3 regions of the Paenibacillus riograndensis SBR5 genome follow, and region 3 is predicted to be linked to each of the others. Evidence: riboswitches for the same ligand, from Rfam matches in the RefSeq annotation. Region 3 holds a riboswitch; each other region holds the start of a gene.

Region 1 (9,849 bases), 770 kb from region 3:
CCATATAATCCTGAGCCCACTGATCATATCTTCCGTCAGCCAATGACCAGTTAATATCGCCATTATGGTGATACCAGGCCGGATTATTGAACGGAGCTGCGGGCTGCAGTCCTGGAATATCATAATAAGCCTGACTGCCCAGCATATAGTCTCCGATGTGATTCGGCACAACGTCGATAATAACTTTTATGCCGAGCGCATGCGCGGAATCCACCAGTTCCTTAAGCTTTTCTTTGGTTCCAAAGTAAGGATTGGCAGCATTGGGGTTTTTAACATTGTAACCGTGGTACGCTGTGTTTTTTCCTGTACCGTTGTTGTCACGACTTGTCACCTGCGGTTCTGCCACCGGAGAGATCCAAATCGCGGTATACCCCATGTTATGAATATAGGGCAGCTTGTCTATAACCCCTTGCCAATCGCCACCCTTCATATAGCGGAAATCCTCCTCCGAGTTTTCGCCGTAGCGGATAGCCGCACCGGTAGCATTATTGGAGGTATCCCCGTCATTGAAGCGATCTACCATAATTTGATAAATCGTGTCATTTTCAGTAACAGTACCAATGCTGGCTGCCTCAACCTGTGTAGGCGGAAGCACAAACAAGTTAGCCGTAATAGACAGAACAATGGACGTAATTAGAGCCGGAATAAGCCATAGTTTTCGTTTCATTCCTCATCTCCCTCTCATAAGAGCGCATATCGAACCTTACTGCCAGTGAATACCCTTACATAACTTACAAGACTATGCCGCTAGATAAGGAAACCGGTTTCCCTCATAAAAATTACCATGTATATGTATGCGTTGTCAAGCATAATAAATATCCCTCGCCGGAATGGAGAATTCCTATAGATTATTGGGTCCGTGGTCTTTACAGCCACCAAACATATAATGCAAATTATGGTTTTTATGTATATATATGCACAACTACCTCTGATTTCTGTCCGGGGCCCGCCAGCTGCTTAATCAGAGATATTTTCACCTCTATTTCTTTCGTGCGCCTACTATATTAGTTGAGCTAGAGAACTTGAAAGCTTGGGACGCAATGAAGCTCACCAGGACTAAAGCTAAGTGGAAAAAGTAAAACTAATTTGCTGTAATCCTGGCTACAGAAGGTTTTAGTGGGATTTTGTACACCTAATTCAGGAATATTCATCCCTTACGGCCGCTTTCAGCCGAATTAGTGGTACTTTTTCCAACATAGGAACTTCCACAAGCTAAGAGAGTTTAATTAGTGGTACTTTTTCCAACATACGATCCTCCATAAGCAAATGAGTTCAATTAGTGGACCTTTTCCCACTAGGGACGGCTGCCCGGTTCATAATTTTTGAGGGCTGAAGCCTGTCCGTTGCGTGGGTGCACAAGCTTCAGCTGCCAGGGCATTTTAGAATAGTTGAAAAAAAGCCCCCTCCATGAGAAATGGAAGAAGGCCTGTGAAGTAACTATGGACAAACTTTTGCCTCATACTGGAGCGCTTACCAGGACTGCTTACCTAGGCCGCTTATCTGGGGCGCTACCCGAGCCGCTTACCCGGGCGCCTATTCGATCCGCTACCCGATTCACTTACTGAATCGCTTGTCGTCCCCTATATGACCTGCTCATTTGGGCCGGTTATTTAAACACCGGTTCCCGGAACTGCGCCAGTTTGGCGGCAGAATCCTTTTCCACATCAGCATGGAGGCTGTTGCCGTGCGCATCCATAGTTACAATGGCCGCAAAGCCGTCAACCTGCAAATGCCACATGGCCTCCGGGATTCCAAACTCCATGAAGTCGACGCCATTCACCTTCTTGATGCACTCGGCATAATACTGCGCGGCACCGCCGATCGCGTTGAGATAGACACCGCCATGCTCCTGCAGCGCCTTAAGCGTCTTGGGGCCCATTCCCCCTTTGCCGATGACAGCGCGGATGCCGAATTTCTTGATAATGTCGCCCTGATACGGCTCTTCACGGATGCTGGTAGTCGGGCCTGCCGCTTTTACATGCCAGCCTTCCTCGTCCTTCAGCATGACCGGGCCGCAGTGATAGATTACCGCCCCGTTCAGATCCACCGGTGCTTCATGGTCCATCAGATACTTATGCAGCGCGTCGCGGCCGGTGTGCATTTCTCCAGACAGGATGACTACATCGCCCACCCGCAGGCTGCGGATGTCTTCCTCGCTGACCGGCGTGGTCAGCCGGACCTCCCGGGATTCCCCCGCCGCAGCTTCCGCCGGCTTCCCGGCAAGCTTCGCCTCAGCTTCAGCAGCCGAGAGCACGGCAGGTGCCGCAGGGATCGCCGCATCCTCGGAAACAACACCGCAGTCTGCTCCTTCGGCAGCAGCGCTGACTGCCTCAAGCACAGCAGCAGGTGCAGCACCGTCTTCAGCACCCACGGAGATTCCCGTGCCGCTCTCATACAGCCATTCCTGAATATGACCGGTGGACGGATCAACCAGGATGCCCTGGCGGCGGAATGCCCAGCAATTATAGGCCACAGAGACAAAAAAGCTGGCCGGAAGCCGGTTCATTACGCCGATTTTGCAGCCCAGGAGTGTGACTTCTCCGCCGAAGCCCATCGTGCCGATCCCCAGCTTGTTTGCATTCTCCATAATATACTCTTCCAGCTTGGCGAGATCGTCATTCGGATTGACATCCTCCACTTCGCGGAACAGCTGTTTCTTGGCCAGCTCATACCCCGTAGTCCGGTCCCCGCCGATGCCCACACCGATGAAACCTGCACTGCAGCCCTGTCCCTGAGCCTGATATACGGAGTGGAGGATGCATTTGCGGATACCGTCGAGATCGCGGCCCGCTTTGCCGAGGCCCTCCAGTTCCGCCGGGAGGCTGTACTGGATATTCTTGTTTTCACAGCCCCCGCCCTTCAAGATCAGACGAACATCCACGCCTGTTTCTTCCCACTGCTCAAAATGAATTACCGGTGTGCCGGCACCCAGATTATTCCCGCTGTTCTCGCCGGTCAGGGAGTCGACGGAGTTGGGGCGCAGCTTGCCGTTTATCGTTGCACGGATGATGGCGTTATGAATATCCTTTTTCATCTCAATCTGATTTACACCTACCGGTGTATGAATAATAAAAGTCGGCATCCCCGTATCCTGGCAGATTGGCGATACCTGAAGCTCAGCCATGCCGATATTCTGCGCAATGGTGGTGAGTGCGAGACCGGAGCGGGTGGCGCGGTCCTCCAGGGCGCGTCCTTTGGCTACTGCCCGGCGCACATCGCCCGGCAGATTGGTGGAGGTTTCAACAATCAGATCATAAACGCTGTCTTCAAAATGCTGCATCTTCAGTCCAGCTCCTCTCCATGCGTTTGTGGTTGTCCAAACTCTGTTACAATTAACTTTATCATAACATATTAAACCACGCATGAAAGGGGTTACTTTAAAATTGAATTACCATTTTTCAGCCTATTTGTACCGGCTCCAGTATATCCAGCGCTGGAGCCTGATGCGCAGCACCGCACCGGAGAACGTGGCGCAGCACTCGTTCCAGGTAGCCCTGCTGTCGCATATGCTCTGCTCCATCGGCAACGTCCATTTTGCCCGTTCGCTGAACGCCGACCGGGCGGCTGCAATGGCGCTGTTCCATGACGCCACCGAAGTCTTCACCGGCGATATCGCTACGCCGGTCAAGCACAACAACCCGCGCCTCCTGTCCAGCTTCCGCGACATGGAACGGATCGCCGCCGAGCGGCTTATAGGGATGATTCCGCCGGAGCTATCCTCCGTCTATGCGCCGCTCCTGCAGCCGCAGGACAGCCCCTCCGGCTCCGAAGATGCCCGTTTGCTGCGTTATGTCAAAGCGGCCGACCATCTCGACGCTTATTTGAAATGCGTCTGGGAGGTCGCCGCAGGCAACCGCGAATTTGCCGCCGCGAAAGTGCAGACCGCCGCGAAGCTGCGCGGGCTTGAGATGCCGGAAATGGAATATTTTCTGGCTCATATGGCCCCCGGCTTCGAGCTGTCCCTGGACGAGCTGTCTGCCGGAGCAGGCGGCGGACAGGCCCTGGAGGACGAAGGCACCCCGTGATGAGTAGTGGACAAGCTGCGCGTTAATGATCCTCCCTTTACGCTTGCAGCCCCAGCAGATCCCAATCCTTGAAGACCGGCTGCAGGCCGTTTGCCTGAAGCATGTCCGTAATTTCTTCTACACTCCGTTCATCCGAAATTTCGAACTGCGGAGTTCCGCCATCTTGGGTGTGTCCTCCCACTTCAGTGGAGACGCCTGCAGACATTTTGGTGATGCCCAGGTGGATCAGATGATTACGCAGCGGGGCAGGCTCCCGGGTAGACAAAGTAATGCCGGAACGGGGCAGAAACAGGCGGTAGGCCAAAATAATCTGCACCAGCGCCCGGTCCGTAACATCGCTATCCGGGTTGAACTCCCCCAAATACGGCCGGAAACGCGGGGCGGACAAGCCGATTTCACATTCCGGATACTTGTCCTGCAGATACCTCGCATGCATCGCGGTCATGAACGCCTCCTGCCGCCAGTCATACATCCCAAGGAGCGCACCGATGTTAACAGCGCGGAAGCCGGCCTGACAGCCCCGTTCAGGGGCATCCAGACGGTTGCGGAAGACCCTTTTGGGGCCTTTTACATGCAGCTTCCGGTACGTTTCCTGATGATAAACCTCCTGATACAGGGTCAAACCGTCCACTCCCGCTTCCCTAAGCTCCCGGTATTCCGCAGTGGACAGCGGATTCACCTCAATACTTACCGAAGGGAAGTACTCGTGCAGAATTTCTACGCATTCCTTCACATAAGAAGCCGGGCTCGCACTGCGCGATTCTCCGGTCAGCACCAGAAGATGGCGCAGGCCTGTGGAGGCGATCGCGATCGCCTCTTGTCTGACCTCCTCAGGCGTCAATCTTTTTCGCGGAAAATCATATATGGAGCTGAAGCTGCAATAGGTGCAGTGATTCACACAAAAATCAGCCAGATACATCGGTGTGAACAGCTGCATCACATGCCCGAAATGCGTACGGGTCAGCCGCTGCGCACGCCGGGCTATCTCCTCCAGACATGGCTCCGCAGCCGGGGACAGCAGGGCCAGCAGGTCGCTTTCATCCAGGCGGTCCTTGCATAGTGCCCGCTTCACATCCTCTACCTGGAACTGCTGCCACAGGCTCTCGTAAGGAAGCTGCTCCAGACGGGTCAATGATTCATAAAAACTCATGGTTCTCCCTCCTTTCAGTTAGGCTTAGAATCACTTCAGAAATCCGGTCAAAGGCGAAGAGGCGACCGCATTCTCTTCCACCGGACCGAGTCCAGCCAAATAGGCCTTGCGGCCCGAAGACACTGCTTCACGGAAGGCTTCAGCCATCAGCAGCGGATCACGGGCGGTAGCGATAGCCGTATTGAGCAGCACAGCGGCGGCCCCCAGCTCCATCGCTTCCGCCGCTTCGGACGGACGGCCGATACCGGCGTCAACAATAACCGGAAGATCCACCTCCGAGATGAGAATGCGGAGCAGCTCTTTGGTCCGCAGGCCGCGGTTCGAGCCGATAGGTGAGCCGAGCGGCATAATTGCGGCTGCTCCAGCCTCTTTCATCCGAATTGCAGCGGAGAGGTCCGGGCTCATATACGGCAGCACCACAAAACCTTCGGCGGCCAGTATCTCCGTAGCCCGGATGGTCTCCAGATTATCCGGCAAAAGATATTTCTGATCGTTAATGACCTCGATCTTGACCCAGTTGCCAAGGCCTGCGGCTCTGGCCAGCCGGGCGATCCGCACCGCTTCCCCGGCGGTGCGCGCCCCTGACGTGTTAGGCAGCAGGGTCATATGGGGAGGAATATGGCTGACAATATTGTCGCGGCTCTCGGGATCTACGCGGCGAAGGGCAACCGTGATCACCTGTGAGCCTGAAGACGCAACCACCTCGGGAATCAGCGTATTCCGGCTGTATTTGCCGGTGCCGATGAACAGCCGGCTTGATAATGTGATGCCGCCAATCACTAATGGATCTAACATAAACTCGCCTCCTGGTATGGAATAGGATAATAACTGCCGGGTTTGCTGAATGAAGAGCTCCACGGGACTGAAACATTCCCATTAGCCCGCACCCGAAAACCCGCTTCAGCCCCCGCCTACAAAATGCACCAGCTCCAGCCGGTCCCCTTCGCTGAACGATGTCCCGGCGTAATGCTCCCTGTTCACAATTTCCCCATTGCGCTCCACGATCACAAGCCGTCCGCTCCATTCGGGCCGGCTGAGCAGATCCGCTACCGTCCGGCAGTCTTCCGCTATCTCCAGGGCTTTGCCATTGATGATCAGATTCATGCCTTCTCACCTCCTTTGCGTTATGACATCCAGAGCGGCCCGAACCGGATGAGACTGACTCCCGCTTCAAGCCTCCCGGACCGCCAACCGGTAAGCACGCGCGGCGGCCACAGGGTCTTCCGTACTGCAAATGCCGGACATGACCGCAATCCCGGCTGCGCCCTGCCGGATCACCTGAGCGGCATTGCCCGGCTCTATGCCGCCGATGGCAATCAGCGGCATACGGCTGCGGCGCACCGCTTCCGCCAGCAGCCCCAAACCGCGCTCCTGCTGACCGGGTTTGCAGGCGGTAGGAAAAACATGGCCGAACAGGCCGTAGTCGGCCCCATGCCGGCCCGCTTCCGCAGCTTCCGCCGCGGAATGCACCGACCTTCCCAGCCGCAGGCCGGGAGCGGCGGCGCGGGCCGAGGCCGGCGGCAGGCTGTTCCAGGCCAGTTGAACAGCGCCTGCACCGGCGGCCAGCGCAACATCCAGCCGGTCATTGATGACCAGGCTGGAAGCGGGAACCCCCGCAAGCAGCAGCTGCTTCGCCATGTCCAGCAGCTCCAGGGCGGGCCGGTGCTTTTCCCGGAGGTGGATGTAGTCCACGAGCGGATATACAGCCGCTGCTAGATTAATGAACCTTCCCGGCTCCAGCTTCCCGTCCGAGATCAAATGAATCTCCGCCACAGCTTCACCTTCTTTTCGCTATATTCTTGGAGCAGGCCGGACACACAAAAAAACCGCCCCCGATAGGAGGCAGTCATAAATTTGTACAGGAATACGGGCGTATATGGATACAACCCCGCTGCAGTTCATTCATTCTCCGCTTTCCTACGCTGGTTTTAACCAGATCAGGTTCAAAGGGTCCGAACGGAACGTTCGTCTCAGCCTTGCGGCACCCCTAGGGACAATTCCAATATTCAGTTGCTGACGTGGTTCATATTAACATATAATTCCTCGGAAAAGCTATCCCTTTTGCCGAAAAACTGCTTCCCTGGCACTTGGCATGTGCAGCAAAAAGAGCGGGCCGCGAGGGCACGCTCTTTTTGCTGCTGTATTTTTAAGCAAGCCTGGTTTACACATCGGCTCTTAGCCGTTGACAATTTCCCCGCCATTGACATGCATTACCTGCCCGCTGACATAGGATGAATCCTCCGAAGCCAGGTAGACATAGGCTGGAGCCAGCTCTTCCGGCTGTCCCGGACGTTTCATCGGCTGTGTGCCGCCGAACTCGCTGACCTTTTTGGCATCAAACGTAGATGGAATCAGCGGTGTCCAGATCGGGCCCGGAGCTACGGCATTGACACGGATGCCTTTTTCCGCCAGATTCATCGACAGCGAGCGGGTGAAGCTGAGAATTGCGCCTTTGGTCGACGAATAGTCCAGCAGCTGCGGGCTGCCCCGGTAGGCTGTGATCGATGTCGTGTTGATGATCGTAGACCCTTTCTTCAAATGCGGCATGGCGGCTTTGGTCAAATAGAACATGGAAAAAATATTGGTGCGGAACGTCCGCTCCAGCTGCTCCGAGGTGATATCCTCAATCTTGTCCTGCGGATGCTGCTCGGCGGCGTTGTTGATCAGAATGTCGAGTTTGCCCAGGCCTTCCACTGTTTTGTTGATCAGATCCTGGCAGAACGCTTCTACCCCGATGTCACCGGCTACCAGAATACACTTCCGGCCCTCCTGCTCGACCTGGCGTTTCGTTTCTTCGGCATCGGCATGCTCATTCAGATAGGAAATGACCACATCCGCACCTTCTTTGGCAAAATGAACGGCAACCGCGCGCCCAATGCCGCTGTCGCCTCCCGTAATGAGCGCCGCCTTGCCCAGCAGCTTGCCTGCCGCTTTATAGCTTGAGGTTTCAAATTCCGGGCGCGGCTTCATCTCGCTCTCAATTCCGGGCTGCCGGTCCTGCACCTGAGGTGGCAAAGTTTTTGTGGATTGCTTGTTGTCTGGCATGATCCATTCTCCTTTCGCTGTGCAACTTTTTTGGGAAGTAACCACATCGTATTAGGATGGCTTCTGCGTCATCAATTATACAATCGCTTTACGTTATGTTACTTACCACACTTCCAGGTGATCCAAACAATTTCCAGAACAAAACGGCTTCGCCGTCCTTACAAGGATGGTACCCGTTTGAGCGAGAAATAGAAGGATTAGAGCGTGTACATATATACAAAATCACCTTGGCGGGTAAATAAGGGTCCTGAAGGTTACGAAACCCGCATTTGTTGTATATCATGCAGGATTTTCGTCCATTTGGTGAAGCCGCGCTCATATTGTTGTACAATTCACAAGATTTTTGTCCGTTTAGCGTACTTAGGACACAGATTGTTGTATAACGTACAAGATGTTAGCCCATTCGGCCTGTTTAAATCACACTTTGTTGTATTCCGTGCAGGATTTTCAAGGGTTAACACCTTAGGGAAACCCTTTATGTGTCCTCCGTCAATTCCAAGTGGAAAAAGGGCAACTAATTTGCCCGATTACCCTGTTCTCCCGCAGGTTAAGTGGAAAAAGGGTAACTAATTTAGCACATTTCGCCCTTTCTAAGGAAATTCGGCCCAATTAAGCTCCCTTTTTCCACTTCAATCTCACAATTGTGGATTTCCAAGAGAAATAAGTTCCCTTTTTCCAACTAGCACTGTTCATCTACTTCTTGGCCAATGTTAGTTGGAAAAAGGTAATCGAATTCGGCTGATTTCCACCCGTTTATGGGTGAGTTTGCTGCCCCCCTACTTATCCCCAGTTTTATACACACCTTATCCACGACTTAAAAAATCATAATTTCCTAAACAACAAGTAGAAACGGCTACGCCGTCCTTATTAGGACGGTACCCGTTTCAGCGAGAAATAGAAGGATAATTTATAGCGTGAAACATATAAATTCTTATATTTGAACAAAATCACCCTGGCGGGTGAATAACAACACGGGGCTTCCCGGCCACAGGGATTCCCCACCGCTCCCAAATCAACGGGGGCATGCTGAAGACGAATCGCCCAATTCCTTCGGGATCTATCCTCTGCCGTTACGGACAGGAAAGCCGTTATTGAAAGAAGATTCGTTTATTCCGCAGGACTACGGACTGAGGTACCCTTATTTGTCCCTTTCCCCTTTATTCCAGGCTCCATCGAACGATATAACGGCTCCTCTGTCCGTATCCGCTGAAAAAGCAAGATTTTGGGCAAAATAAGGGCTCCTCTGTCCGCTTCAGTCAGCGGATGGAGCCCCACCCTTCTGCAATCGCTTATATTCTGTGAGGCCGCCAAGATATATCCACATTTTTTTACACTGTATAATTTCCTATACAACAAAAAAAGGCCCCCGCAGCCGCAGCCGCCAGAGCCATTTTACGAGATTTCAACTTAGATGATATGTCTGTACACCATAAAAAACATCATCACGATCAGCACAACCATCAGCAGCAGGCTCAGGGTGCGCAGCTTCGCGGTATGGCCGGATACATCGCGGTTCTCACGCATTCCGGCAGCTGCCAGACGCAGCGGCTTGCCCATGATGCCGCCCAGTGCGAACATCGCCAGCAGGAGAACTACAACCACAACCATCCAGGCTACGGTATAATCCCC
Region 2 (9,849 bases), 3.5 Mb from region 3:
AAAGCTCACTGTTATGCGTATGATCGCCTTCTGCTGTATTTCGTGCAATTGATTTCAGAGAATCTGGTCTAAATTGCCATTTTGGCTCGATTCTGCTGTACAGAGTGCAGTAGTTTGGATTTTTTGGCTGATTTATGTGTTATCTGTTGTACAAAGTGCAATCATGTTGAGTTTGACGCTCAAGCCGGGGTCAAAGTTTGTTTAATGCTCACACAGATGCAGTTAGGCGTACCATTACTAGCATTTCGCAGGCGGTGCGAGCCGCCGACCCCGCCAGGGGCCAAAACGTGGAACACGAAGGTTTGTTTTTCGGTTTGAACGAGTGTTTTTGGGCTGGTACTTGTTTTTTGATCTATAGAGATTGAATTAAACGAGCTTATGAACAGAGCAGTCACCCTAGTGGGAAAAGGGATCACAATCGGGCTTATTCGGCTTATGGAGTAACCTATGTTGGAAAAAGTATCACTAATCGAGATCGTATGGCTTATGGAGAAGGCTATGTTGGAAAAAGTACCACTAATCGGGATCATTCAACTTATGGAGAAGCCTATGTTGGAAAAAGTATCACTAAACTAATTCAGCTAAAAGCGGATGTGTAGGATAAATATGCATGAATTAGGTGTACAAAATCCAACTAAAACCTGCTGTAGCCGGAATTTCAGCAAATTAGTTTTACTTTTTCCACTTAGCTTTAGTTCCTAATGAACTGTATTGCGTTCCCCAAGCTTTCAAATCTCCTGTTCAAGTCATAATGCACTTATAATGTTTTACGGTCTTAGGTTTTAAAGGTGTTTTGCCCTTAAAGGTGTAATGCCTTTGCAGCTGTATTGCCTTTAGCATTTGTAATGCCTTTTGCAGTTGTTTTACCCTTGCAGGTGCTCTGCCGTTGAAGCGGCCCCGCAGGGGTTAGCGCTCTATAGCTCACAGTCGCCCGGGAACGCACAACCTCCGCCCACGCCAGCCGTCCGGGTGTCCAGAGGGCCGGGGCCCTTGGGGTCCCCCTTGGCTAAGGGGGATTTAGGGGGATCGAAAACTTTTAGGGGGATCGAAATTTCTTAGGGGGATCGACAGAGTTGGATCGAAAAAAGTTTTCACTCGAAAACTATAGAAAGGGGTTATTTCATGTTAGCCAAACGCATCATTCCCTGTCTGGATGTGAAGGACGGGCGGGTAGTCAAGGGCGTGAATTTTGTGAATCTGCGCGATGCCGGGGATCCGGTGGAGCTGGCGGCACTGTATGACCGGGAGGGCGCAGATGAGCTTGTGTTTCTCGATATTTCCGCTTCTGTCGAAGGCCGGGCCACGATGGTGGAAGTTGTGCGGCAGACCGCCGGTGAAATCGCCATTCCGTTCACAGTAGGCGGAGGGATCTCCACAGCGGAGGATATGAAGCGCATCCTGCGTGCCGGTGCGGACAAAATCGGCATCAATACCGCAGCTGTCAACAATCCGCAGCTCATTCTTGAAGGAGCTCGCCGTTTCGGCGCGCAGTGCATTGTAGTGGCGATGGATGCCAAATATAATGAGGCTTGGGGCGAATGGGAAGTATACACGCACGGCGGACGCAAGCCTACGGGAATCCGTGCGCTGGCCTGGGCCAAGGAGGCCGAGAAGCTGGGAGCGGGCGAAATTCTGCTGACCAGCATGGATGCGGACGGCACCAAGGACGGCTTCGATCTGAAGCTGACCGCAGCGGTCAGCGACCTGCTCACCATTCCTGTAATTGCCTCCGGGGGAGCGGGAAAGATGGAGCATTTTTATGATGTATTTACCGAAGGCAAAGCCGATGCGGGACTGGCGGCGACGATTTTTCACTATAAAGAGATTGCCATTCCTGATTTAAAAGCAGATCTGAAGCAAAAAGGGGTAGAGATCCGATGAGCGAAGCCGAACAAAACAAAGTCTTAAGCCAGCAAGAGGTGCTGGAGGGCATCCGCTGGAATGAAGCCGGACTGCTGCCTGCCGTAGTGCAGGATGCGGACAGCCTGGAAGTCTTAATGTTTGCCTATATGAACAAAGAATCGCTGCAGCTCTCGCTGGAGAGCGGGCAGACCTGGTTCTGGAGCCGTTCGCGCGGCGAGCTGTGGCATAAGGGAGGGACCTCGGGTAATACCCAGGCCATTACTTCGATTCATTATGACTGCGACAGCGATACGCTGCTGGTGAAGGTGGTACCGGAAGGGCCGGCATGTCATACAGGAGAAACCTCCTGTTTCTTCCGCGAGCTTCCGCTGAGCAATCCTGCAGCAGCAAAAGGGGCTAAGGGAGGCCCGGAAGCAGTCTCTGCCCGGCCAGGGCTGAACGACAGTGCGCGGTTTGCGGTACTGGGCGAGCTGGAACGAGTGATTGCCGAGCGGGAAGCTGAGCGTCCGGAAGGCGCCTATACGACCTACCTGTTCGACAAGGGGGTTGACAAGATTCTTAAAAAGGTAGGCGAAGAAGCTTCCGAAACGATCATCGCTGCCAAAAATAAAGATAATGCCGAGCTGCGCCTCGAGGTCAGCGACCTGATCTATCATCTGCTGGTGCTGCTGCAGGAGCGCAAGCTGCCGCTGGATGAGATTATGGATGAGCTGAGCCTCCGCCATGAACGGCCCCGCCGCGATTAGGAAGGAGCCTTCAGCATGCGTATTGATTATCATACCCACCATGAACGCTGCGGCCACGCGGTAGGGACATTAGAAGAATATGTTCAGCGGGGGATTGAACTGGGACTGGAGCAGCTCGGACTGTCGGACCACCTGCCGCTTATCCATGTGGACCCCGAGAGCTACTATCCTGAGATGGCTATGCCGCTGTCTGAGCTTCCCCGTTACGTTGAAGAATGTTTGAATCTGAAAGAACGCTATCGCGGGAGAATTGAGCTGCGGGTCGGGCTGGAAGCCGATTATATCGAAGGGTATGAGGAGCAAATCCGCGAGCTTTTGTCACCGTATCCGTGGGATTATCTGATCGGGTCGGTGCATTTTCTCGGAGAATGGGATATCACGGACTTTCGCCAGACCGGAGGCTGGGAAGGCCGGGATGTGATGGAGGTCTACCGCCGGTATTATGATGCGGTGCGGAAGTCGGCGTTATCGGGATTATATGATATTATAGGACATATGGATGTTATCAAACGGTTTGGCTACGGTCCACAGACACAGGAGGGCAAGGCCGAGGTGCGGGCACTGGAGCTGGAAGCGCTGAAGGCAATAGCCGGCAGCGGCATAGCGATGGAACTCAACGCTTCAGGGCTTACCAAGCCCTGCGCGGAGATGTTCCCCGCGGAGCATGTGCTCCAGCAGGCGCTGGAGCTGGGCATCCCGCTCACCCTTGGCTCTGACGCCCATGATCCCTTGAAGCTGGGAGACGGCCTGCAGGAAGCGCGCAGCCTGCTGTGGCGCACAGGGTTCCGCAGGCTGGCAGTGTTTGAGGGGCGTGTCCGCACATTGGTCCCGTTTGAACTATAAATTTTGATCCCCAGGAGGGCACTATGCATCAATTGCGTATTTTTTCCGGTTCGTCGAATCCGAAGCTGGCCGCAGATATTGCGGAGCGTCTGGGTGCCCCGCTGGGCCAGATTAAGCTGACCCGCTTCAAGAGCGGCGAGATTTATGTGCATTATGAAGAGAGCATCCGGAACTGTGACGTATTTTTGGTGCAATCCCTCGCCCATCCCATAAATGAGCTGTTCGTAGAGCTGCTGGTCATGATCGATGCCGCCAAACGCGCATCGGCGAGAACGGTTAATATTATCGTGCCTTATTACGGCTATGCCCGGCAGGAGCGGAAATCTGCGCCGCGCGAGCCGATTTCAGCCAAGATGGTGGCCGATGTGCTTACGACCGCAGGAGCCACCCGTGTGATTACGATTGATCTGCATGCGGCGGCGATTCAAGGCTTTTTCAACATTCCGGTGGATCACTTGACGGCACTTGATCTGATTAGCGGATATCTGAAGGTGAAGGGCTTATCCGACCTGGTGGTTGTGTCACCGGATGCGGGCCGTGCCTCCATGGCCGAGAAGCTGGCCAGCCGTCTGGATTCGCCGTTTGCCATTATGATCAAGAAACGCCCGGCTCACAACGAATCGGTAATTACGCATGTGATTGGCGATGTAGAAGGACGGACGCCCATCATTATCGAGGACCTGATTGATACGGGAACGACGATTGTGAATGTGGTGGAAGGCCTGAAGGAGCGGGGGGCCAGGAACAGCATCGTTTGTGCCACCCATGGTCTTTTTTCCGGAGACGCCTTGAGCCGTATGGTTCACCCTAATATAGATGAAATTGTCGTTACCGATTCTATTGCGCTGCCGGATGATCATTCCAGCCGCTTCACTGTGCTCTCCGTAGCGCCTATGCTGGCTGAAGCCACACGCATTATTATCGAAGGCGGTTCCATTGACAAGCTGTTCATAGACGCGGGAATTTAGGTTCCTGCGTCTTCTTTATGGAGAGACAAGAAGCGGGCGGGGTAAATCAATCATGCCGGATGGGTTGGGATGGTTTTTCAAGCTTTTACCTCCTGGAGACTTCCTTCCGAGCTTGAGAATCCCCCAGTCAACTGTGGTATACTGTTTGGAGACAGTCGGGACCATAAATGGCAACGACGGTACTTAAATGGGAGCCAAGGCAGAGATTTACCGCCGCTCTCCTATTTTTCGTGAGGATAAGGAAGCTTACAAAGGGAGGTGCCTTGCTTCCATGATTGAGAGAACTTCAGAGAATGACGTGGAGAATGGCAACGTGATTCCCGTTACTCTGGATGCCAATTTTTTCTTTGAAAGAGCCGTACGGTCATTGGACCGCTTTCAATATGATAAGGCATTGAAGAATTTTCGCAAAGCTGTTGAATATGAACCGGAAAACCCGGTGAATCATTGCAATATGGCGGGTATATTATCCGAGATGGGCAAATATGAGGCTTCCAACGACATTTTGACCCATGTTTTGGAGGAAGTTGACCCCTCTATGACGGAATGCCACTTCTATATGGCTAATAACTATGCAAATATGGAAAGCTTTGAAGAGGCCGAGCGCAGTCTGGTCACCTATCTTCAGGAGGATGCGAACGGAGAGTTCATAGCCGAGTCTGAAGAACTGATGGAGCTGCTGCAATATGAGCTGAACCGTCCGGCTCCGCTGGTCCGGATCCGCAGCCGGGAAGGTGTAGTGGAGCACGACAGAGCACGCAGCCTGCTCGAGGAAGGAAAGTTTCCGCAAGCAGTCACGCTGCTTGAAGAAATTGTGCAGAACATCCCCGATTTCCTCGCGGCGCATAACAATCTGGCTCTTGCCTATTTCTACATGGGCCGCTTTGCCAAAGCCAAGGAATGCCTTGACGAAGTGCTTGCGCAAGACCCGGGCAATCTCCATGCACTATGCAACATGGCTATTTTCCTGCAGTATGCGGGCGACCGGGAGCAGCTGGCGGGGCTGGTGGGCATGCTGGAAGCCACAGTGCCTTTTCACCAGGAGCATGTATTCAAAATGGCTACAACGATGGGGATTCTGGGCAAGCACAGAACGGCCTACGGACACTTCCGCCGCCTGTTGAAGGATGAAGAGGTCGGTGGTGATGCCAGCTTGTACCATTACTGCGCGGCGGCGGCAAGCAACAGCGGATTTGTGAGCGAGGCGGTACGCTGCTGGCAGATGGCCGCGAAGCTGGACCCTGAGTCGGCAGTACCGAAGTTTTTCCTGTCCCAGCTACAGCTGGCACAGGCCGAGGGCCGGCCGCTGCCTCCGGTAAGCTATAATTATCAGCTGCCTTTTCAGGAGCAGCTCAAGCAGTGGAAGAACAACATGGACAGCTTCTCGGAAGAGGTGCGGAATAATCCGCTGCTGCGCGCTTCGTTCTTCTGGGCGCTGCGTTACGGCGATGCAAGTACGAAGCTTCAGGTGACAGAGGCGCTCCGCTGGATCGGGGACGATGAACTGTCCGAGGTGCTTAAGGGAGCCGGGGGGCAGGAGCCGCTTCAGGAGAGTGCGCTTCTCGGCCTGCAGCGGCTGATCGGGGGCAGGCCTGAGGAGAGCGCGATCCAGAATGCCGTTCAGGAACCGGCTGTGCCAGGGTATAAGGGACTGCCGGAATGGAAAGAGGACTGGCAGCGGGTTATTGACCAGACAGCTGCCGTGATGGACCGGCGTTATGATGCCGTTCTGAAGAAGGATGCCGAGCTCCTCTGGAAGCAGTTCATCAGCCGTCTCTACCCGGATGTCCCCTTGTTTAGGCATACTGCCGGCTGGTGTGCGGCTCTGGAATATTTAACCGCCAAGCTGCACGGCTATCCGCTTACCTATCGTGAGGCTGCCCAGTGCTACAGCGTTTCGGTTTCCATGGTAAGCCGGTACGCGCGGCGTATTCATCAAGTATGCGGGTTCCCGCAGGACGGGGCGGCAGGCGACGTTTTGCCGCCTTTTACGGAAAATATCTGACCCTAAGGAGGATATACTCATGTACAAAACCATTGTAATCGGAACAGGCCCGGCAGGACTGACTGCCGCGATTTACCTGGCACGTGCCAATCTCAGCCCCCTTGTTATTGAAGGCCTGCAGCCGGGAGGACAATTGACTACAACGACAGAGGTAGAGAACTTCCCTGGTTTTCCTGACGGCATCCTGGGTCCGGATCTGATGGATAACATGCGCAAGCAGGCAGAGCGCTTTGGGGCTCAATTTAAGAATGGCTGGGTGGAGGCTGTGGACTTCTCACAGCGCCCGTTCAAGATAACCGTGGATGGCTTGGGTGTGCTGGAAGCAGAGACCGTAATTATTTCGACCGGGGCTTCGGCGAGGTACCTGGGCATCCCCGGAGAGCAGGACAATGTCGGACGCGGGGTCAGCACCTGCGCTACTTGCGACGGGTTCTTCTTCCGCGGCAAAAAGATTGTAGTGGTTGGCGGCGGCGACTCCGCCATGGAGGAAGCAAGCTTCCTGACGCGGTTCGCTTCCAGCGTGACCCTGGTCCACCGCCGTTCGGAGCTGCGCGCTTCGAAGATCATGCAAGACCGCGTGCGGGAGAACAGCAAGGTGGCCTGGGCACTGAACCGCACGCCGCTTGAAGTCGCCATCGGGGATACCGGGGTGAAGGGACTGAAGGTCCGCAACAATGAGACGGGGGCTGAAGAGCTTGTGGAAGCGGATGGCGTATTTGTCGCTATCGGCCATACACCGAACACGGCCTTCCTGGGCGGGCAGATCACTACCGATGCTAACGGCTATATCGTGGTGAATCCGGGTACAACAGAAACCAACATTCCGGGCGTGTTTGCTTGCGGCGATGTGCAGGACACCCGTTACCGCCAGGCGATCTCGGCTGCCGGGACCGGCTGCATGGCCGCCATGGATGCCGAGAAATATCTGGAAGGCTCGATGGTGCATGACTGGAGCGAAACGCTGGATAAGTAACGGAGGCGCTCAGTCAGCAAAAAATTTCATTGACACAAAATACCAATCCATGTAAATTGTATTTAATTAGATAAGATACCCACTAGGGGAGCCTGAATAGGCTGAGACGGGATAACTGATTCCCGGACCCTTGAACCTGATCTGGATCATACCAGCGTAGGAAAGTGGAGTCGGACCTTTTTTAGCGCAGCCTTCTTTGGCTGTTCCTGAATAAAGCCGCTCCAGGTGGAGCGGCTTTTTGAATTATAAGAATTTATAGGCTCTGCGCTATAAATTATCCTTTTAATTCTCGCTGAAACGGTAACTTCCTTATGCAAGGACGGTGCAGCCGTTTCGGCTTGCTGCGTGATTATCTTATCTGCACATTGCTCATAGGGCATAGAGGAGGAGATAAGAATGTCAGATTCAGTAAAGAAGGAAGAGGTTAACCTTTCAGGATTCCCCGCGAGCCGCAAGGTGTATGTAGAGGGCTCACGCCCGGATATTCAAGTGCCGATGCGTGAAATCTGTCTCAGCCGGACTGAGGGCGTGGCGGGAGATTCGGACAATGCGCCGCTGCGTGTCTATGATACCAGCGGGATTTATACGGACGACGGACAAGAGACCGATATCCGCAAGGGGCTTCCGCCGCACCGGTTATGCTGGATTGCGGAACGCGGAGATTCAGAAGAATACGCCGGGAGAGCCGTGCAGCCCGGGGATAACGGAAGAACTGTGGACGGGTTGCCGGAAGAAGGCTATTCCGGCTTGAAGCGGCGTCCGTTAAGAGCGCGTGAGGGCCGCAATGTCACCCAGCTGCACTATGCGCGGCAGGGGATCATTACACCGGAGATGGAGTATATCGCCATCCGTGAGAACACCCGGCCTGAATTCGTAAGGGACGAGGTCGCGGCAGGCCGGGCGATTATCCCGTCCAATCTCAACCATCCCGAGAGTGAGCCGATGATCATCGGGCGTAATTTCCTGGTCAAGATCAATGCGAACATTGGAAATTCTGCCGTATCTTCATCTATCGATGAAGAAGTGGAGAAGATGAGGTGGGCAACACGCTGGGGGGCCGACACGATTATGGACCTCTCCACCGGTGCAAAAATCCATGCCACCCGCGAATGGATTATCCGCAACTCGCCGGTTCCAATCGGTACAGTGCCCATCTACCAGGCGCTGGAGAAGGTAAAAGGAATCGCTGAGGATTTGACCTGGGAGCTGTACCGCGACACGCTCATTGAACAGGCGGAGCAAGGTGTGGATTACTTCACCATTCATGCCGGGGTGCTGAAGCGCTATATTCCCCTTACGGCCGGCAGAATGACGGGAATTGTCTCACGGGGGGGTTCCATTATGGCGGCCTGGTGCCTTGCCCATGATCAGGAGAACTTTTTATATACGCATTTTGAGGAGATTTGCGAGATTATGAAAACTTATGATGTCGCCTTTTCCCTGGGAGACGGACTCCGCCCGGGCTCCATCGCCGATGCCAATGATGAGGCCCAGTTTGCTGAACTGGAGACGCTGGGGGAGCTGACGGCGCTGGCCTGGAAGCATGACGTTCAGGTGATGGTGGAAGGTCCAGGCCATGTGCCGATGCACAGGATCAAGGAGAATATGGATAAGCAGCTGGAGCTTTGCCGGGAAGCGCCTTTTTACACACTCGGTCCGCTGACCACGGATATTGCCCCCGGCTATGACCATATTACATCGGCAATCGGTGCGGCAATGATCGGCTGGTTCGGGACAGCGATGCTCTGCTACGTTACCCCGAAGGAGCATCTGGGCCTGCCGAACAAGAACGATGTGCGCGAAGGTGTCATTACTTACAAAATCGCTGCACATGCCGCTGACTTGGCCAAGGGGCATCCGGGCGCGCAGGATCGGGACAACGCACTCTCCAAGGCGCGGTTCGAGTTCCGGTGGCGAGACCAGTTCCACTTGTCGCTGGACCCGGAACGCGCGCTGGAGTACCATGATGAGACGCTTCCGGCGGAAGGCGCCAAAACAGCGCATTTCTGCTCGATGTGCGGCCCCAAATTTTGCAGCATGCGGATCTCGCACGATATCCGCAATTCGTCCAGGCTGAGCAGAATGCTATAACCTGCAGCAACCTTTCCAAGAGGCTGTTTCCGACGCTATAACATGCGGAGGGGACAGCTTTTTTCTATATACATGTCATTCCGTATCCACGTGGCAATTCAATCATTTGGTCAGTGTTATTAAGTTTATGAATTTGTGATTGCAATCACAATCCGCCTCTGTGCCCTATGCTAAGCTGGTGTTGAGAAAGGTTATCAATTAGCCCGAGGTTAAGCTGCAGGAGGAGAGCGCAATGAGCAAAGGCCTTAACATGGATGAGTCCATATTTGAGCTGGTCAGCCGTTATCCGGAGGTCGTAGATATTATGGTGGAGCTGGGGTTCCGCGATATCACCAAGCCAGGCATGCTGCAGACGGCAGG
Region 3 (9,849 bases):
TCAAGCCGCTTCTCCAGGTAATTTTGCAGAACCGACAGCACGGAACAGAACAGCAGGTAGAACAAAGCGGCTTCACAATAGAGCAGCAGCGGTTCATAGGTGGTCGCCGTTATCTGTTGGGCTGTTTTGAAAATTTCCACATAAGTGATAGTCGCGGCAAGCGAGGTGTCTTTGACCAGGCTGATAAAAGAATTCGACAAAGGCGGAACCGAAACACGCGCTGCCTGGGGGAGAATGACTCTCCGCAGCGCTTGGCCCCGGGTCATGCCTACGGAGAACGCAGCTTCCCACTGGCCCTTATGTATGGACAGAATTGCAGCCCGCACAATCTCGGAGGAATAAGCCCCCACACTGAGCGTGAACCCGATGGTCGCAGCTATAAACGGATCAAGGATAATCCCCACCGCCGGCAGCCCGAAGAAAATAATAAACAATTGTACAAGCAACGGCGTTCCCCGGATAATCCAGACGTAGAAGCGGGCGATCAGCCTCGGCAAAGTCCAGGGCGAAAGCCGGATAAGTGCGGTAAAAATAGCCAGCAGCAGACCCAGAATAAAAGAGACTACTGCGAGCGGAATGGTAAAAGCCACCCCGGCTTTGAGCAGGGGCAGCAAGGAATCGAGGAAAATTTGTATTTTACGGTCATCCATTGATCAGACATCCTTTTCGGACTTCGGGCGGCCGGAGCCGCCAGGTCCATCCGTTATTATTTGGAAACGTCAGCACCGAAATATTTCTCGGAAATTTTCAGGTACGTGCCGTCACTTTTCATAGCTGCCAATGCTTCGCTTACTGCCGCTACCAGCTCATCGTTGCCCTTAAGGAAGACAGCGGCGCTCTGGGAACCCTCGGCGATTTCGTCGACAACCTTAATTTTAACATCCGGCTTCTGCTTCTTCAGATCCAGGTAGGACAGCCCGTCATTCACGGTTGCATCAATCCGGCCGGAGGTCAACAGGTCAATCGCCTGGTTGAAGCCGTCGGTGACCACAATCTCTGCCCCGTTCTCACGCGCGATATCGGACAGGTTGCTGGTAAGGGACTGGCCGGCTTTTTTGCCTTTCAGATCCGCAAAGGTCTTGATGTCTTCATTCTTCTCACCAACGATCAATACCGCCTTGGAGACAATGTACGGATCGGAGAAATCATATTTCACCTTACGCTCATCCGTAATCGAAACTTCATTGAAAATGACATCAAAGCGCTTGGCATCCATCCCGGCAAAAATGCCGTCCCATTGGGTTTCGAAAAATTCCGGCTTCACTCCCAGCCGCTTAGCCACCTCTTCAGCGATCTCCACATCAAATCCGGTAAGCTTGCCCGAGGCATCATGGAAAGTAAACGGTGCATAAGTGCCCTCGGTTCCAATACGCAGCTTGCCGCTTGCTTTGATCGCTTCCAGGCTGTTCTGTTCAGCGGGCGCTGAAGCCTCTGCAGTCGGAGCGGCCGATGATTCGGCTGCTGTATTGTTTCCTGCCGCATTATTGGTATTATTGCCGCAAGCCGCTACCAGTACCACCGTTAGCAGCATCAGGATAGTCAGACTAAGTTTTTTCATAAAAGTTAACCCCTCTCATCATCTCTGTATATACCGGCTGTCTGCCGGCAAGTTGAATAGTAACACCGGCATGTCAGCGGAGTCAAGGACTTTTCCGATAATATACATCGGAATTATAATGTAAACGTTTTAATGGTGACTGCCCAGCGGATTCATGCACCGGATTGTGTTAGTTTGCCCAAAAACCTGCAAAATCCGCACGACGAGCTTCCTTCTCGGTCTACTGGGCTGCTGCGGACAAGAACTTCCCCCGAAACTCATAGATTCTAATCTTTCGAAAAAACCCCGTTAACACCTATCCGGTGAACGGGGTTCTTATTTAAGAAAATCATCCGTGCATGATTTCAGGCTGCACCTTGGTCTTAGAACTGTCTTTGCCGCCCCTGCTTCCTCTCCGCAGCAGCAGACCCAGCACAGCACCTCCCAGTGCTACGAAGATCATAATGTGAAAAGTGTCATCAAACCCTTTGACAAGTACAGTATGTGCAGCTAGCTTTAACGCATCCGGAGAAGCATTCGCCGCATTCTTCCCGGCCGCAGCTGCAGCTTCCTGCATTTCCGCCGCGCGCGCTGCCGCTCTTGAGGTCAGAATAGTGACCAGTGTCGATACCGCCAAAGCGTTGATTACCTGCTGCATCGAGTTGGTCAGAGAAGTAACCCGGTTGACCAGGTGGCTAGGCGCCTTATTTAAAAGATGCGTATTCATAGGCATCACCATCATCCCCATGCCCGCACCGCACATAAACAGAGGCAGGATCAGGTCTTTGCCCTGTGTGGCAAGATCTACATGCGAATATTGGAACAAGGCGCCTGAGACAAGGCTAAGGCCGCAAACCACCAGCCAGCGCACACCGATCCTGTCGAACAGAATCCCGGCAATGGGCATCATAAGTCCGGATGCAATGGCTTGGGGCAGCATCGTCAGTCCGGTATCAAAAGCTCCGAAGCCGCGGGCCTGCTGGAGAAATTGCGGAAGCAGAAACAATGCGCCGTATAAGCCGAACTGGGCAATCCATTGTACAAGAATGCCTGTGCTGAAATCGATGGAGCGCAGAATCCGCAGTTCCAGCAGCGGTGTCTCTGAGCGAAACTCCGCAATGACAAAAGCGATCAAGGCCAGCATACCCACGGATAACCCGATCAATGTTTTGTCCGAGGTCCAGCTGTCCGCACCTTGGCTAACCCCGTATGACAGGGAGGCAAAGGCCAGAGGCCCTAGAATCATCCCAAGCTTATCCATTCCAGGCACTTGGCTGCGCACCGATTGGGGCAGCTTCCGGGAACCGATCAGCAGACAGATGATACCGATGGGAATATTAATGAGGAAAATCCAGCGCCAGGAATGATACTCCACGAGCCAACCGGACAGTACAGGGCCGATGGCAGGAGCAAACAGCACAGGAATACCCATGATCCCCATAACTACGCCAACCTTGCTCTTGGGAGCCAGCTTATATACGTAAGCCATCCCAACGGGAAGCACACAGCCTCCCCCCAGTCCCTGCAGCACACGGAATGCGATCAGCCATTCCGCACGGCTAGGGGTGGCACAGAGGATGGAGCCGATGGTGAATACAATAACTGCGGTCAGAAAAACAGTTTTGGCTCCAAAGCGGTCAGACAGCCAGCCGGACAACGGGATCACTGAGGCCTGAGCCAGCATATATCCGGTCACAACCCATTGCAGTGTATTTAGCTCTGTATGAAAATCCTTGACCAGTGTGGACAATGCTACATTCATCGCCGTGCTGTCCAGCACCACCATGAACACACCGGCAATAATCGCCAGCAGCGGAACCAGAATGCTTAACAGACGAAAATCCGCATCCGACTTCAATTCTTGCTCCATCTTCTATCTCCTCCTAAATTGAACCGCGCCGGTATGTGTACATTGACCTTTGCGCAGCTTTTTCTATATAATAAATGATGCCAACGGACAATTGTCCGTCATTGCATTTTCAGTTTACGGACAATTGTCCGCACTGTCAATTACATTTTCATATTTTCTGTAATATAGATGCTGCATATCTGAAAGGAGCCTGTCATGAATTCAAATGAACCAGACAGAAGTCCAACTACAAAACCAGCAAAAGAACATCCGGGAGCTTCCAGGGACTATCAGGACCCTTATATCCAGCGGATTCTTGAGGCTGCAGAGGCGCTGTTTGAAGAAAACGGCCTGGAACCGGTCAGCATGTACGGTATCGCCAAGAGGGCGGGGATCGGCCAGGGTTCACTGTACCGCAGATTCACGGATAAAGGCGAAATCTGCTCCGCCCTGCTCTCAACCAGCTCCGAGCGTTTTCTTTCCCGTCTTGAACAGGAGCTGCAAGCCACCACGGGAGCTTCCAACTCACTGGAGGACCTGCAGAGCAGTATTGAGCAGGTCGTTGATTTCATTGACCAGCATGCCGAGCTGCTGCAGATGATCAAGTCCGAGTTCACCGGCAAAAAACAGCTCACTCAGTTTGAGCATCCGATTTTCCGGCGTCTGAACGAAGTGATGACCCAGCGCCTCCGGCGGGCAGCGGATGATGGTTTGCTGATTGCAGTTGATCCGCAATTTGCCGCTACCGCCCTGATTGCCGTACTAAGTCCTGATCTCTACCTCTACCAACAGAAGCTGCACAACTCTACCAAAGAGGAAATCTCCCGGGGGGTCCTCGCGCTGTTCGTCACTGGAATCCAGCGAGCCTGACCTTCCTGAGCGTTGATCCTTTGACAACACGGCTGAATATGCTATATTAATTAGCAATTGCGAATTCAATATTGACCTGCTATTTCACTAGGGGAGTCTGCCGACTGAGATGAAGCGTGAAGCTTCGGACCCTTGGAACCTGATCTGGATCATACCAGCGGAGGGAAGTGGAACAGAAACGATCAGCGGTGCCGCTATACGTCTACTGCCTGAACCTTTCAGACCCATTTGTCTCCACTCGGAGACAGATGGGTCTTTATTGTGTTGCCGCGCAAATGAAAGGAGGCTTAGCTCATACGAATATGATCTCAATGACGGATCTGTCCTATTCTTTCGGCACATCTCCAGAAACTCCGGTATTCAGCGGCCTGTCAATGGATGTGCGCCAAGGGGAATTCATTTCTCTGGTCGGTGCCAGCGGCTGCGGTAAAAGCACGCTGTTTAAAATCATTGCCGGATTGCTTCAGCAGACCGGCGGTGAGCTCAATATTCCCGGAACGATATCCGCCGATCCTTCCTCTCGTTTGGGCCGGGTTGCCTATATGCCCCAGCAGGATCTTTTGCTGCCCTGGAGAACCGTGCTCGACAACTGCCTGCTGCCCTGGGAGCTGAACAGAACAGGCAGCAAAACGGAAGCTGTAAGGAGTATCCGCAATATGCTGGAGCGTTTTGGCCTGGCAGGTACAGAGCAGCGTTATCCGCACGAGCTGTCCGGCGGAATGCGCCAGCGGACCGCTATGCTGCGGACACTGGCTGCCGGCCATAAGCTCATGCTTTTGGATGAGCCCTTTGGAGCACTGGATGCCATCACCAAACGCGGGCTTCACCGCTGGCTGCTGGAGCTGTGGGGCAGTCTGGAGCAGACCGTGCTGTTCATCACCCACGATCTGGAGGAGGCGCTCCTGCTCAGCGACCGGATCTATCTGATGTCCGGCGGCGCTGGCGGCGGTGTTCAGGAATTCCCGGTAGATCTTCCGCGCCCCAGACATTACCGCTTGAACTATGACCCTCATTTTGTTGCTTTACGGGCGGATTTGGAACGGAGGCTGTATGAGACGTACATATCTTAGAACATTTTTACGCGAATATGGCCCCTTCGCCCTGCTGGTGCTGCTGACTCTTGCCGCCTGGGAATGCGCCGCCCGGTTGAAGCTTGTCCCTGCCTTCATTCTTCCGGCCCCTACGGCCATATGGAAGGCTATGCTGGATCAGAGGCTGCTGCTCTTTGGAGAACATTTGCCCGCTACACTGCAGGAGGTGCTGCTGGGTTTTGCGCTGTCCGTGTGCTGCGGTGTGCTGCTGGGTACCGGAATGCATATGTTCTCTCCACTGGAGAAAGCGCTGTACCCCTTGCTGGTTATCAGCCAGACGATTCCGCTGATCGCGCTCTCCCCTATTTTTATTATGTGGTTTGGCTATACGTTGTGGAGCAAGGTGGCTGTGGTCTTTCTGACCGCTTTTTTTCCGGTTGTCATCGGCACTTATGACGGTTTGCACAAAAGAGGTGCGGTGTACAAAGAGCTGCTGCTTACACTAGGTGCGAACCGCTGGCAGATTCTGCGGAAAACCCAGATCCCCCCTGCATTGCCCTCGCTGTTTTCGGGACTCAAGCTCTCTATTGTCTACTGTGTGATTGGCGCTACAATCGGGGAATGGCTGGGCGGCAGCCGGGGACTCGGGTATTTCAGCCGCCGGATGGCGGGCAATCTGCAAAGTGCAGAGATGTTCGCCGCTGTGTTTCTTTTATCGGCACTCGGTATCGTTCTGTTCCTAAGTATTAAGCTGCTCGAAAACATTATTTTGCAGAAAAGAGGCATTCATCGATGAACATCTTTCCTTCAGAACATCCCGTTAGTAAAAGAAAGCGCCCCTTGCTCTCCCTGTCGCTGCTTCTATCTCTTGCCCTTGCGGTAAGCGGCTGTGGAGGGGACAACCATGCTGCTCCCGCCAGCTCGGCTTCAGCAGGGAACGTTGACCAGCCCCACAAGCTGACAATTATGCTCGACTGGTATCCGAATGCCGTCCACTCCTTCCTGTACGCTGCGCAGCAGAAGGGCTATTTCGAAGATGAAGGTCTGGCTGTGGATATCCAGATGCCCGCGGACAGCAATGATGCCCTGAAGCTGGTAGCCGCCGGCAAAGTCGATCTAGCCTTAAGCTACCAGCCGCAGGTGCTGATGGCCCGGGGGGAGCAGATTCCGGTGAAGTCCGTCGCCGCCATCGTCCGGCATCCGCTGAACCATCTGATGGTACCGGCGGACAGCGGGATCAAAAGCCCGAAAGAGCTGGCAGGCAAAAATGCCGGATACTCTTCGATTCCCCTGTACGAAGCCATGCTGAAAACAATGGTCAAAAGCGATGGCGGCGATCCGTCGGCAGTGAGGCTGACCGATGTGGGTTTTGATCTGATTCCGGCCATTTCGGCCGGGCGGGTAGACGGAATTATCGGCGGATTCATTAATCATGAGCAGCTGATTCTGGAGAAGGAAGGGCATCCGGTCATTTCGCTGAACCCTACGGATTACGGCGTTCCCGACTACTACGAGCTGGTTCTGGTGGCAAGCGATCTGGGCTTGCAGAATGCTGAAGGCTACATCGGGAAGTTCATGGCGGCGGCACGTAAAGGGCAGCAATTTGTGGCAGAGCACCCGCAGGAGGCGCTGGACCTTCTGATGGCCCATGAGGATGCTACCGCCCCCCTTGACAAAGATATCGAAACCAAAAGCCTGAAGCTTCTGCTTCCCTTGATGGATGCCGGGGATGAGCCGTTTGGCTATCAGGACCCAGCCTCATGGGAGAAGGTTAAGTCCTGGCTGAATGAGAACGGACTGCTGCATGGCCGGGTCACGACGCAGGACGCTTTTATGAATTTGTGAGATGTGCTGCATTTTTATACAATGGATTGCCTTAAGATTAGCCATTTACTTTTGAGGAGGAATCATCATGTCTTTCTTAACCAAAGTGCGGGAAAACAATCCGCTGGTGCATAACATTACTAATATTGTAGTCGCGAATTTCAGCGCTAACGGGCTGCTGGCGCTGGGGGCTTCGCCTTTTATGGCTGACGCGCATGAAGAAGTAGCAGATATCGCCGCCATGTCGGGTGCTGTTGTGCTGAATATCGGCACATTAAATGATTACGCCATTGAATCGATGCTGCTGGCAGGCAAGGCTGCGAACCGCCATAACGTACCGGTCGTGCTTGACCCCGTGGGTGCAGGAGCCACTGCTTACCGCACCGAAGTTACCCATAAGCTGGTCAGCCAGATGCAGATTACCGCGCTGCGCGGCAATGTCGCTGAAGTGGCCCATGTCGTCGGCGAGCGCTGGAGCATCAAAGGCGTGGATGCCGGAGCCGGTGACGGTGATGTGGTTGCTCTGGCTGTACAAGCCGCGCTGAAGCTGAAGTGTGTTGTCATTATCACCGGCAAGGAAGATGTCATAACAAATGGCCGCATCACCTATGTGGTCAGCAACGGACATCCTGTTCTGACCCGGGTTACCGGCACCGGCTGCCTGCTGAGTGCGGTTGTCGGCGCGTTCCTCGCGGCCAGCGGCGGAGCCTGGCTGGAGGCTGCTGCCGAAGCGCTATCCTTCTATGGAGTTGCCGCTGAAATTGCAGCAAACCGGACGCGCCAACAGGGAGTTGGCAGCTTCCAGACCGAATTCCTGAATCAATTAGCCCTCGTGACTCCGGAAGTATACGCTGAACGCTCACGTGTACAGCGCTTGGAACAATGATCACAGCTTCGCCAAAGGAGATTTTGCTATGACTAACCATCCTATAACTAATGTTTTCAAAGCTTTGACTGTCGCCGGCTCGGACAGCGGAGGCGGCGCCGGTATCCAGGCGGATCTCAAAACCTTTCAGGAGCTGGGTGTATACGGCATGTCTGCGCTCACCGCAGTGACCGCTCAGAACACCCTGGGGGTCCAGAGTGTGTATCCGCTGGAGGGGGAAGCCGTTGCCGCACAGCTTGATTCCATCGGGGCGGATCTTACACCCGATGCCGTTAAAACCGGCATGCTGTTCAGCAGCGGGCTCATCCACACCGTTGCCCAAAAATTCCGGCAGTATGGCTGGACTAAGCTGGTAATCGATCCGGTCATGGTTGCCAAAGGAGGTTCTCCCCTGCTTCAGCAGGAAGCCGTTCAGGCTTTGATTGCCGATCTGCTGCCGTTGTCCTTAGCCATCACTCCCAATATCCCTGAAGCGGAAATTCTGACCGGGATGAAGATTTCCGACATGGCTGACCGTGAAGCCGCAGCCAGGCTTGTCCACGCCATGGGACCGCGACATGTGATACTCAAGGGCGGCCACGATGAGGAAGGTGCCCTGGTAACTGACCTTTTATATGATGGTGAGAAGTTCATTTATTTGCAGAGTCCCCGGATTGCTACCAGGCACACGCATGGAACCGGCTGCACCTTTTCCGCAGCCCTCACGGCCGGACTGGCACAAGGCCAACGGGTCCCGGAGGCGGTTCATACTGCCAAAGCGTTTATCCAGGCGGCTATTGAAGACGGAATCAATATAGGTGCCGGAAACGGCCCGACAAATCATTTTGCTTACCAGACCAGGCTAAGGGGGCAGCGCTAATGCAGCGGATGGACAGCGAACATGTACGCAGACTGCTGAAGCTGTACTTCATCATGGGCAGTGTGAACTGCTTGAAACCTCCACTGGAGACACTCGTTGAAGCAATGGATGGCGGGATCACTTTATTCCAGTACCGCGAAAAGGGCAGCGCAGCTTTCACCGGGCAGGCGTATATTGAGCTTGCACAGGTGCTCCAGCAGAAGTGCCGGGAGCACAAGATACCTTTTATCGTAAACGATGACATCGATCTGGCCGTGGCCCTGGACGCTGACGGCGTGCATGTGGGGCAGAAGGATGCCCCGGCACGTTCCATCCGTGAACGGCTGGGAGCGCACAAAATCATCGGTGTCTCCGCCCATAACCTGAAGGAAGCGCAGCAGGCGATTGCCGACGGAGCCGACTATCTGGGAGTCGGACCGGTGTACCCTACTTCCTCCAAGGACGATGCTGAAGCGGTTCAAGGAACAGGAGTGATTGAGGAGCTGCGCCGCAGCGGACTTACCATTCCGCTCGTGGGCATCGGCGGAATCACTGCGGCTAATGCACAGCCGGTGATCCAGGCGGGTGCTGACGGAATCTCTGTGATCTCCGCAATCGCCGGAGCTGCCGACATTCGTGGTGCCGCCCGGAATTTTCTGCGGGTGATTCAGCAGTAGCAGCGAAGCACAGCCTGCTGGACAGGCTACCCGCAGAGAAACAGAATATCCGCTTAGCACTGGAACCCGCGGATCATCTTCTGCTGCACCTTGTGTTGGATTTCCATAAGAACAAAATCGCCCTGGCAGATAATAAGGTCATGAGGGTTACGAAGTCCGAATTTGTTGTAAAACATGCAGGATTTTCGCCCATATGGTGAAATAAGGCCCACATTGCTGCACAATTCACAAGATTTTTTATCCACTTAGTGTGCTTTGGACACAGATTGTTGTATAACGTACAAGATATTCATCCATTCGACCTGCTTAAGATACACTTTGTTGTATTCCGTGCAAG

The links. A riboswitch is a leader RNA that binds a small molecule or an ion and turns the genes downstream of it on or off. The one in region 3 is predicted to bind thiamine pyrophosphate.
Region 1: another riboswitch for thiamine pyrophosphate. It lies ahead of PRIO_RS11590 (thiamine phosphate synthase); the one in region 3 lies ahead of PRIO_RS15095 (ABC transporter ATP-binding protein).
Region 2: another riboswitch for thiamine pyrophosphate. It lies ahead of thiC (phosphomethylpyrimidine synthase ThiC); the one in region 3 lies ahead of PRIO_RS15095 (ABC transporter ATP-binding protein).

The regions. Positions count from the first base shown of each region.
Region 1 is NZ_LN831776.1:2,866,971-2,876,819, reverse strand. Features, by position in the region: gene PRIO_RS11620 (alpha-amylase family glycosyl hydrolase) at 1-667, opposite strand, end outside; gene PRIO_RS11615 (fumarate hydratase) at 1,607-3,280, opposite strand; gene yfbR (5'-deoxynucleotidase) at 3,384-4,025, shown strand; gene thiH (2-iminoacetate synthase ThiH) at 4,063-5,175, opposite strand; gene PRIO_RS11600 (thiazole synthase) at 5,206-5,970, opposite strand; gene thiS (sulfur carrier protein ThiS) at 6,076-6,279, opposite strand; gene PRIO_RS11590 (thiamine phosphate synthase) at 6,346-6,948, opposite strand; TPP riboswitch at 7,073-7,174, opposite strand; gene PRIO_RS11585 (SDR family oxidoreductase) at 7,351-8,220, opposite strand; gene PRIO_RS11580 (hypothetical protein) at 9,628-9,849, opposite strand, start outside.
Region 2 is NZ_LN831776.1:163,644-173,492, forward strand. Features, by position in the region: gene hisF (imidazole glycerol phosphate synthase subunit HisF) at 1,123-1,881, shown strand; gene hisIE (bifunctional phosphoribosyl-AMP cyclohydrolase/phosphoribosyl-ATP diphosphatase HisIE) at 1,878-2,609, shown strand; gene hisJ (histidinol-phosphatase HisJ) at 2,625-3,452, shown strand; gene PRIO_RS00815 (ribose-phosphate diphosphokinase) at 3,476-4,420, shown strand; gene PRIO_RS00820 (tetratricopeptide repeat protein) at 4,692-6,425, shown strand; gene trxB (thioredoxin-disulfide reductase) at 6,445-7,398, shown strand; TPP riboswitch at 7,473-7,578, shown strand; gene thiC (phosphomethylpyrimidine synthase ThiC) at 7,795-9,489, shown strand; gene PRIO_RS00835 (DUF1858 domain-containing protein) at 9,722-9,849, shown strand, end outside.
Region 3 is NZ_LN831776.1:3,632,272-3,642,120, reverse strand. Features, by position in the region: gene PRIO_RS15115 (amino acid ABC transporter permease) at 1-650, opposite strand, end outside; gene PRIO_RS15110 (amino acid ABC transporter substrate-binding protein) at 707-1,558, opposite strand; gene PRIO_RS15105 (DHA2 family efflux MFS transporter permease subunit) at 1,887-3,407, opposite strand; gene PRIO_RS15100 (TetR/AcrR family transcriptional regulator) at 3,603-4,256, shown strand; TPP riboswitch at 4,336-4,439, shown strand; gene PRIO_RS15095 (ABC transporter ATP-binding protein) at 4,532-5,326, shown strand; gene PRIO_RS15090 (ABC transporter permease) at 5,307-6,083, shown strand; gene PRIO_RS15085 (ABC transporter substrate-binding protein) at 6,080-7,132, shown strand; gene thiM (hydroxyethylthiazole kinase) at 7,200-7,997, shown strand; gene thiD (bifunctional hydroxymethylpyrimidine kinase/phosphomethylpyrimidine kinase) at 8,026-8,856, shown strand; gene thiE (thiamine phosphate synthase) at 8,856-9,512, shown strand.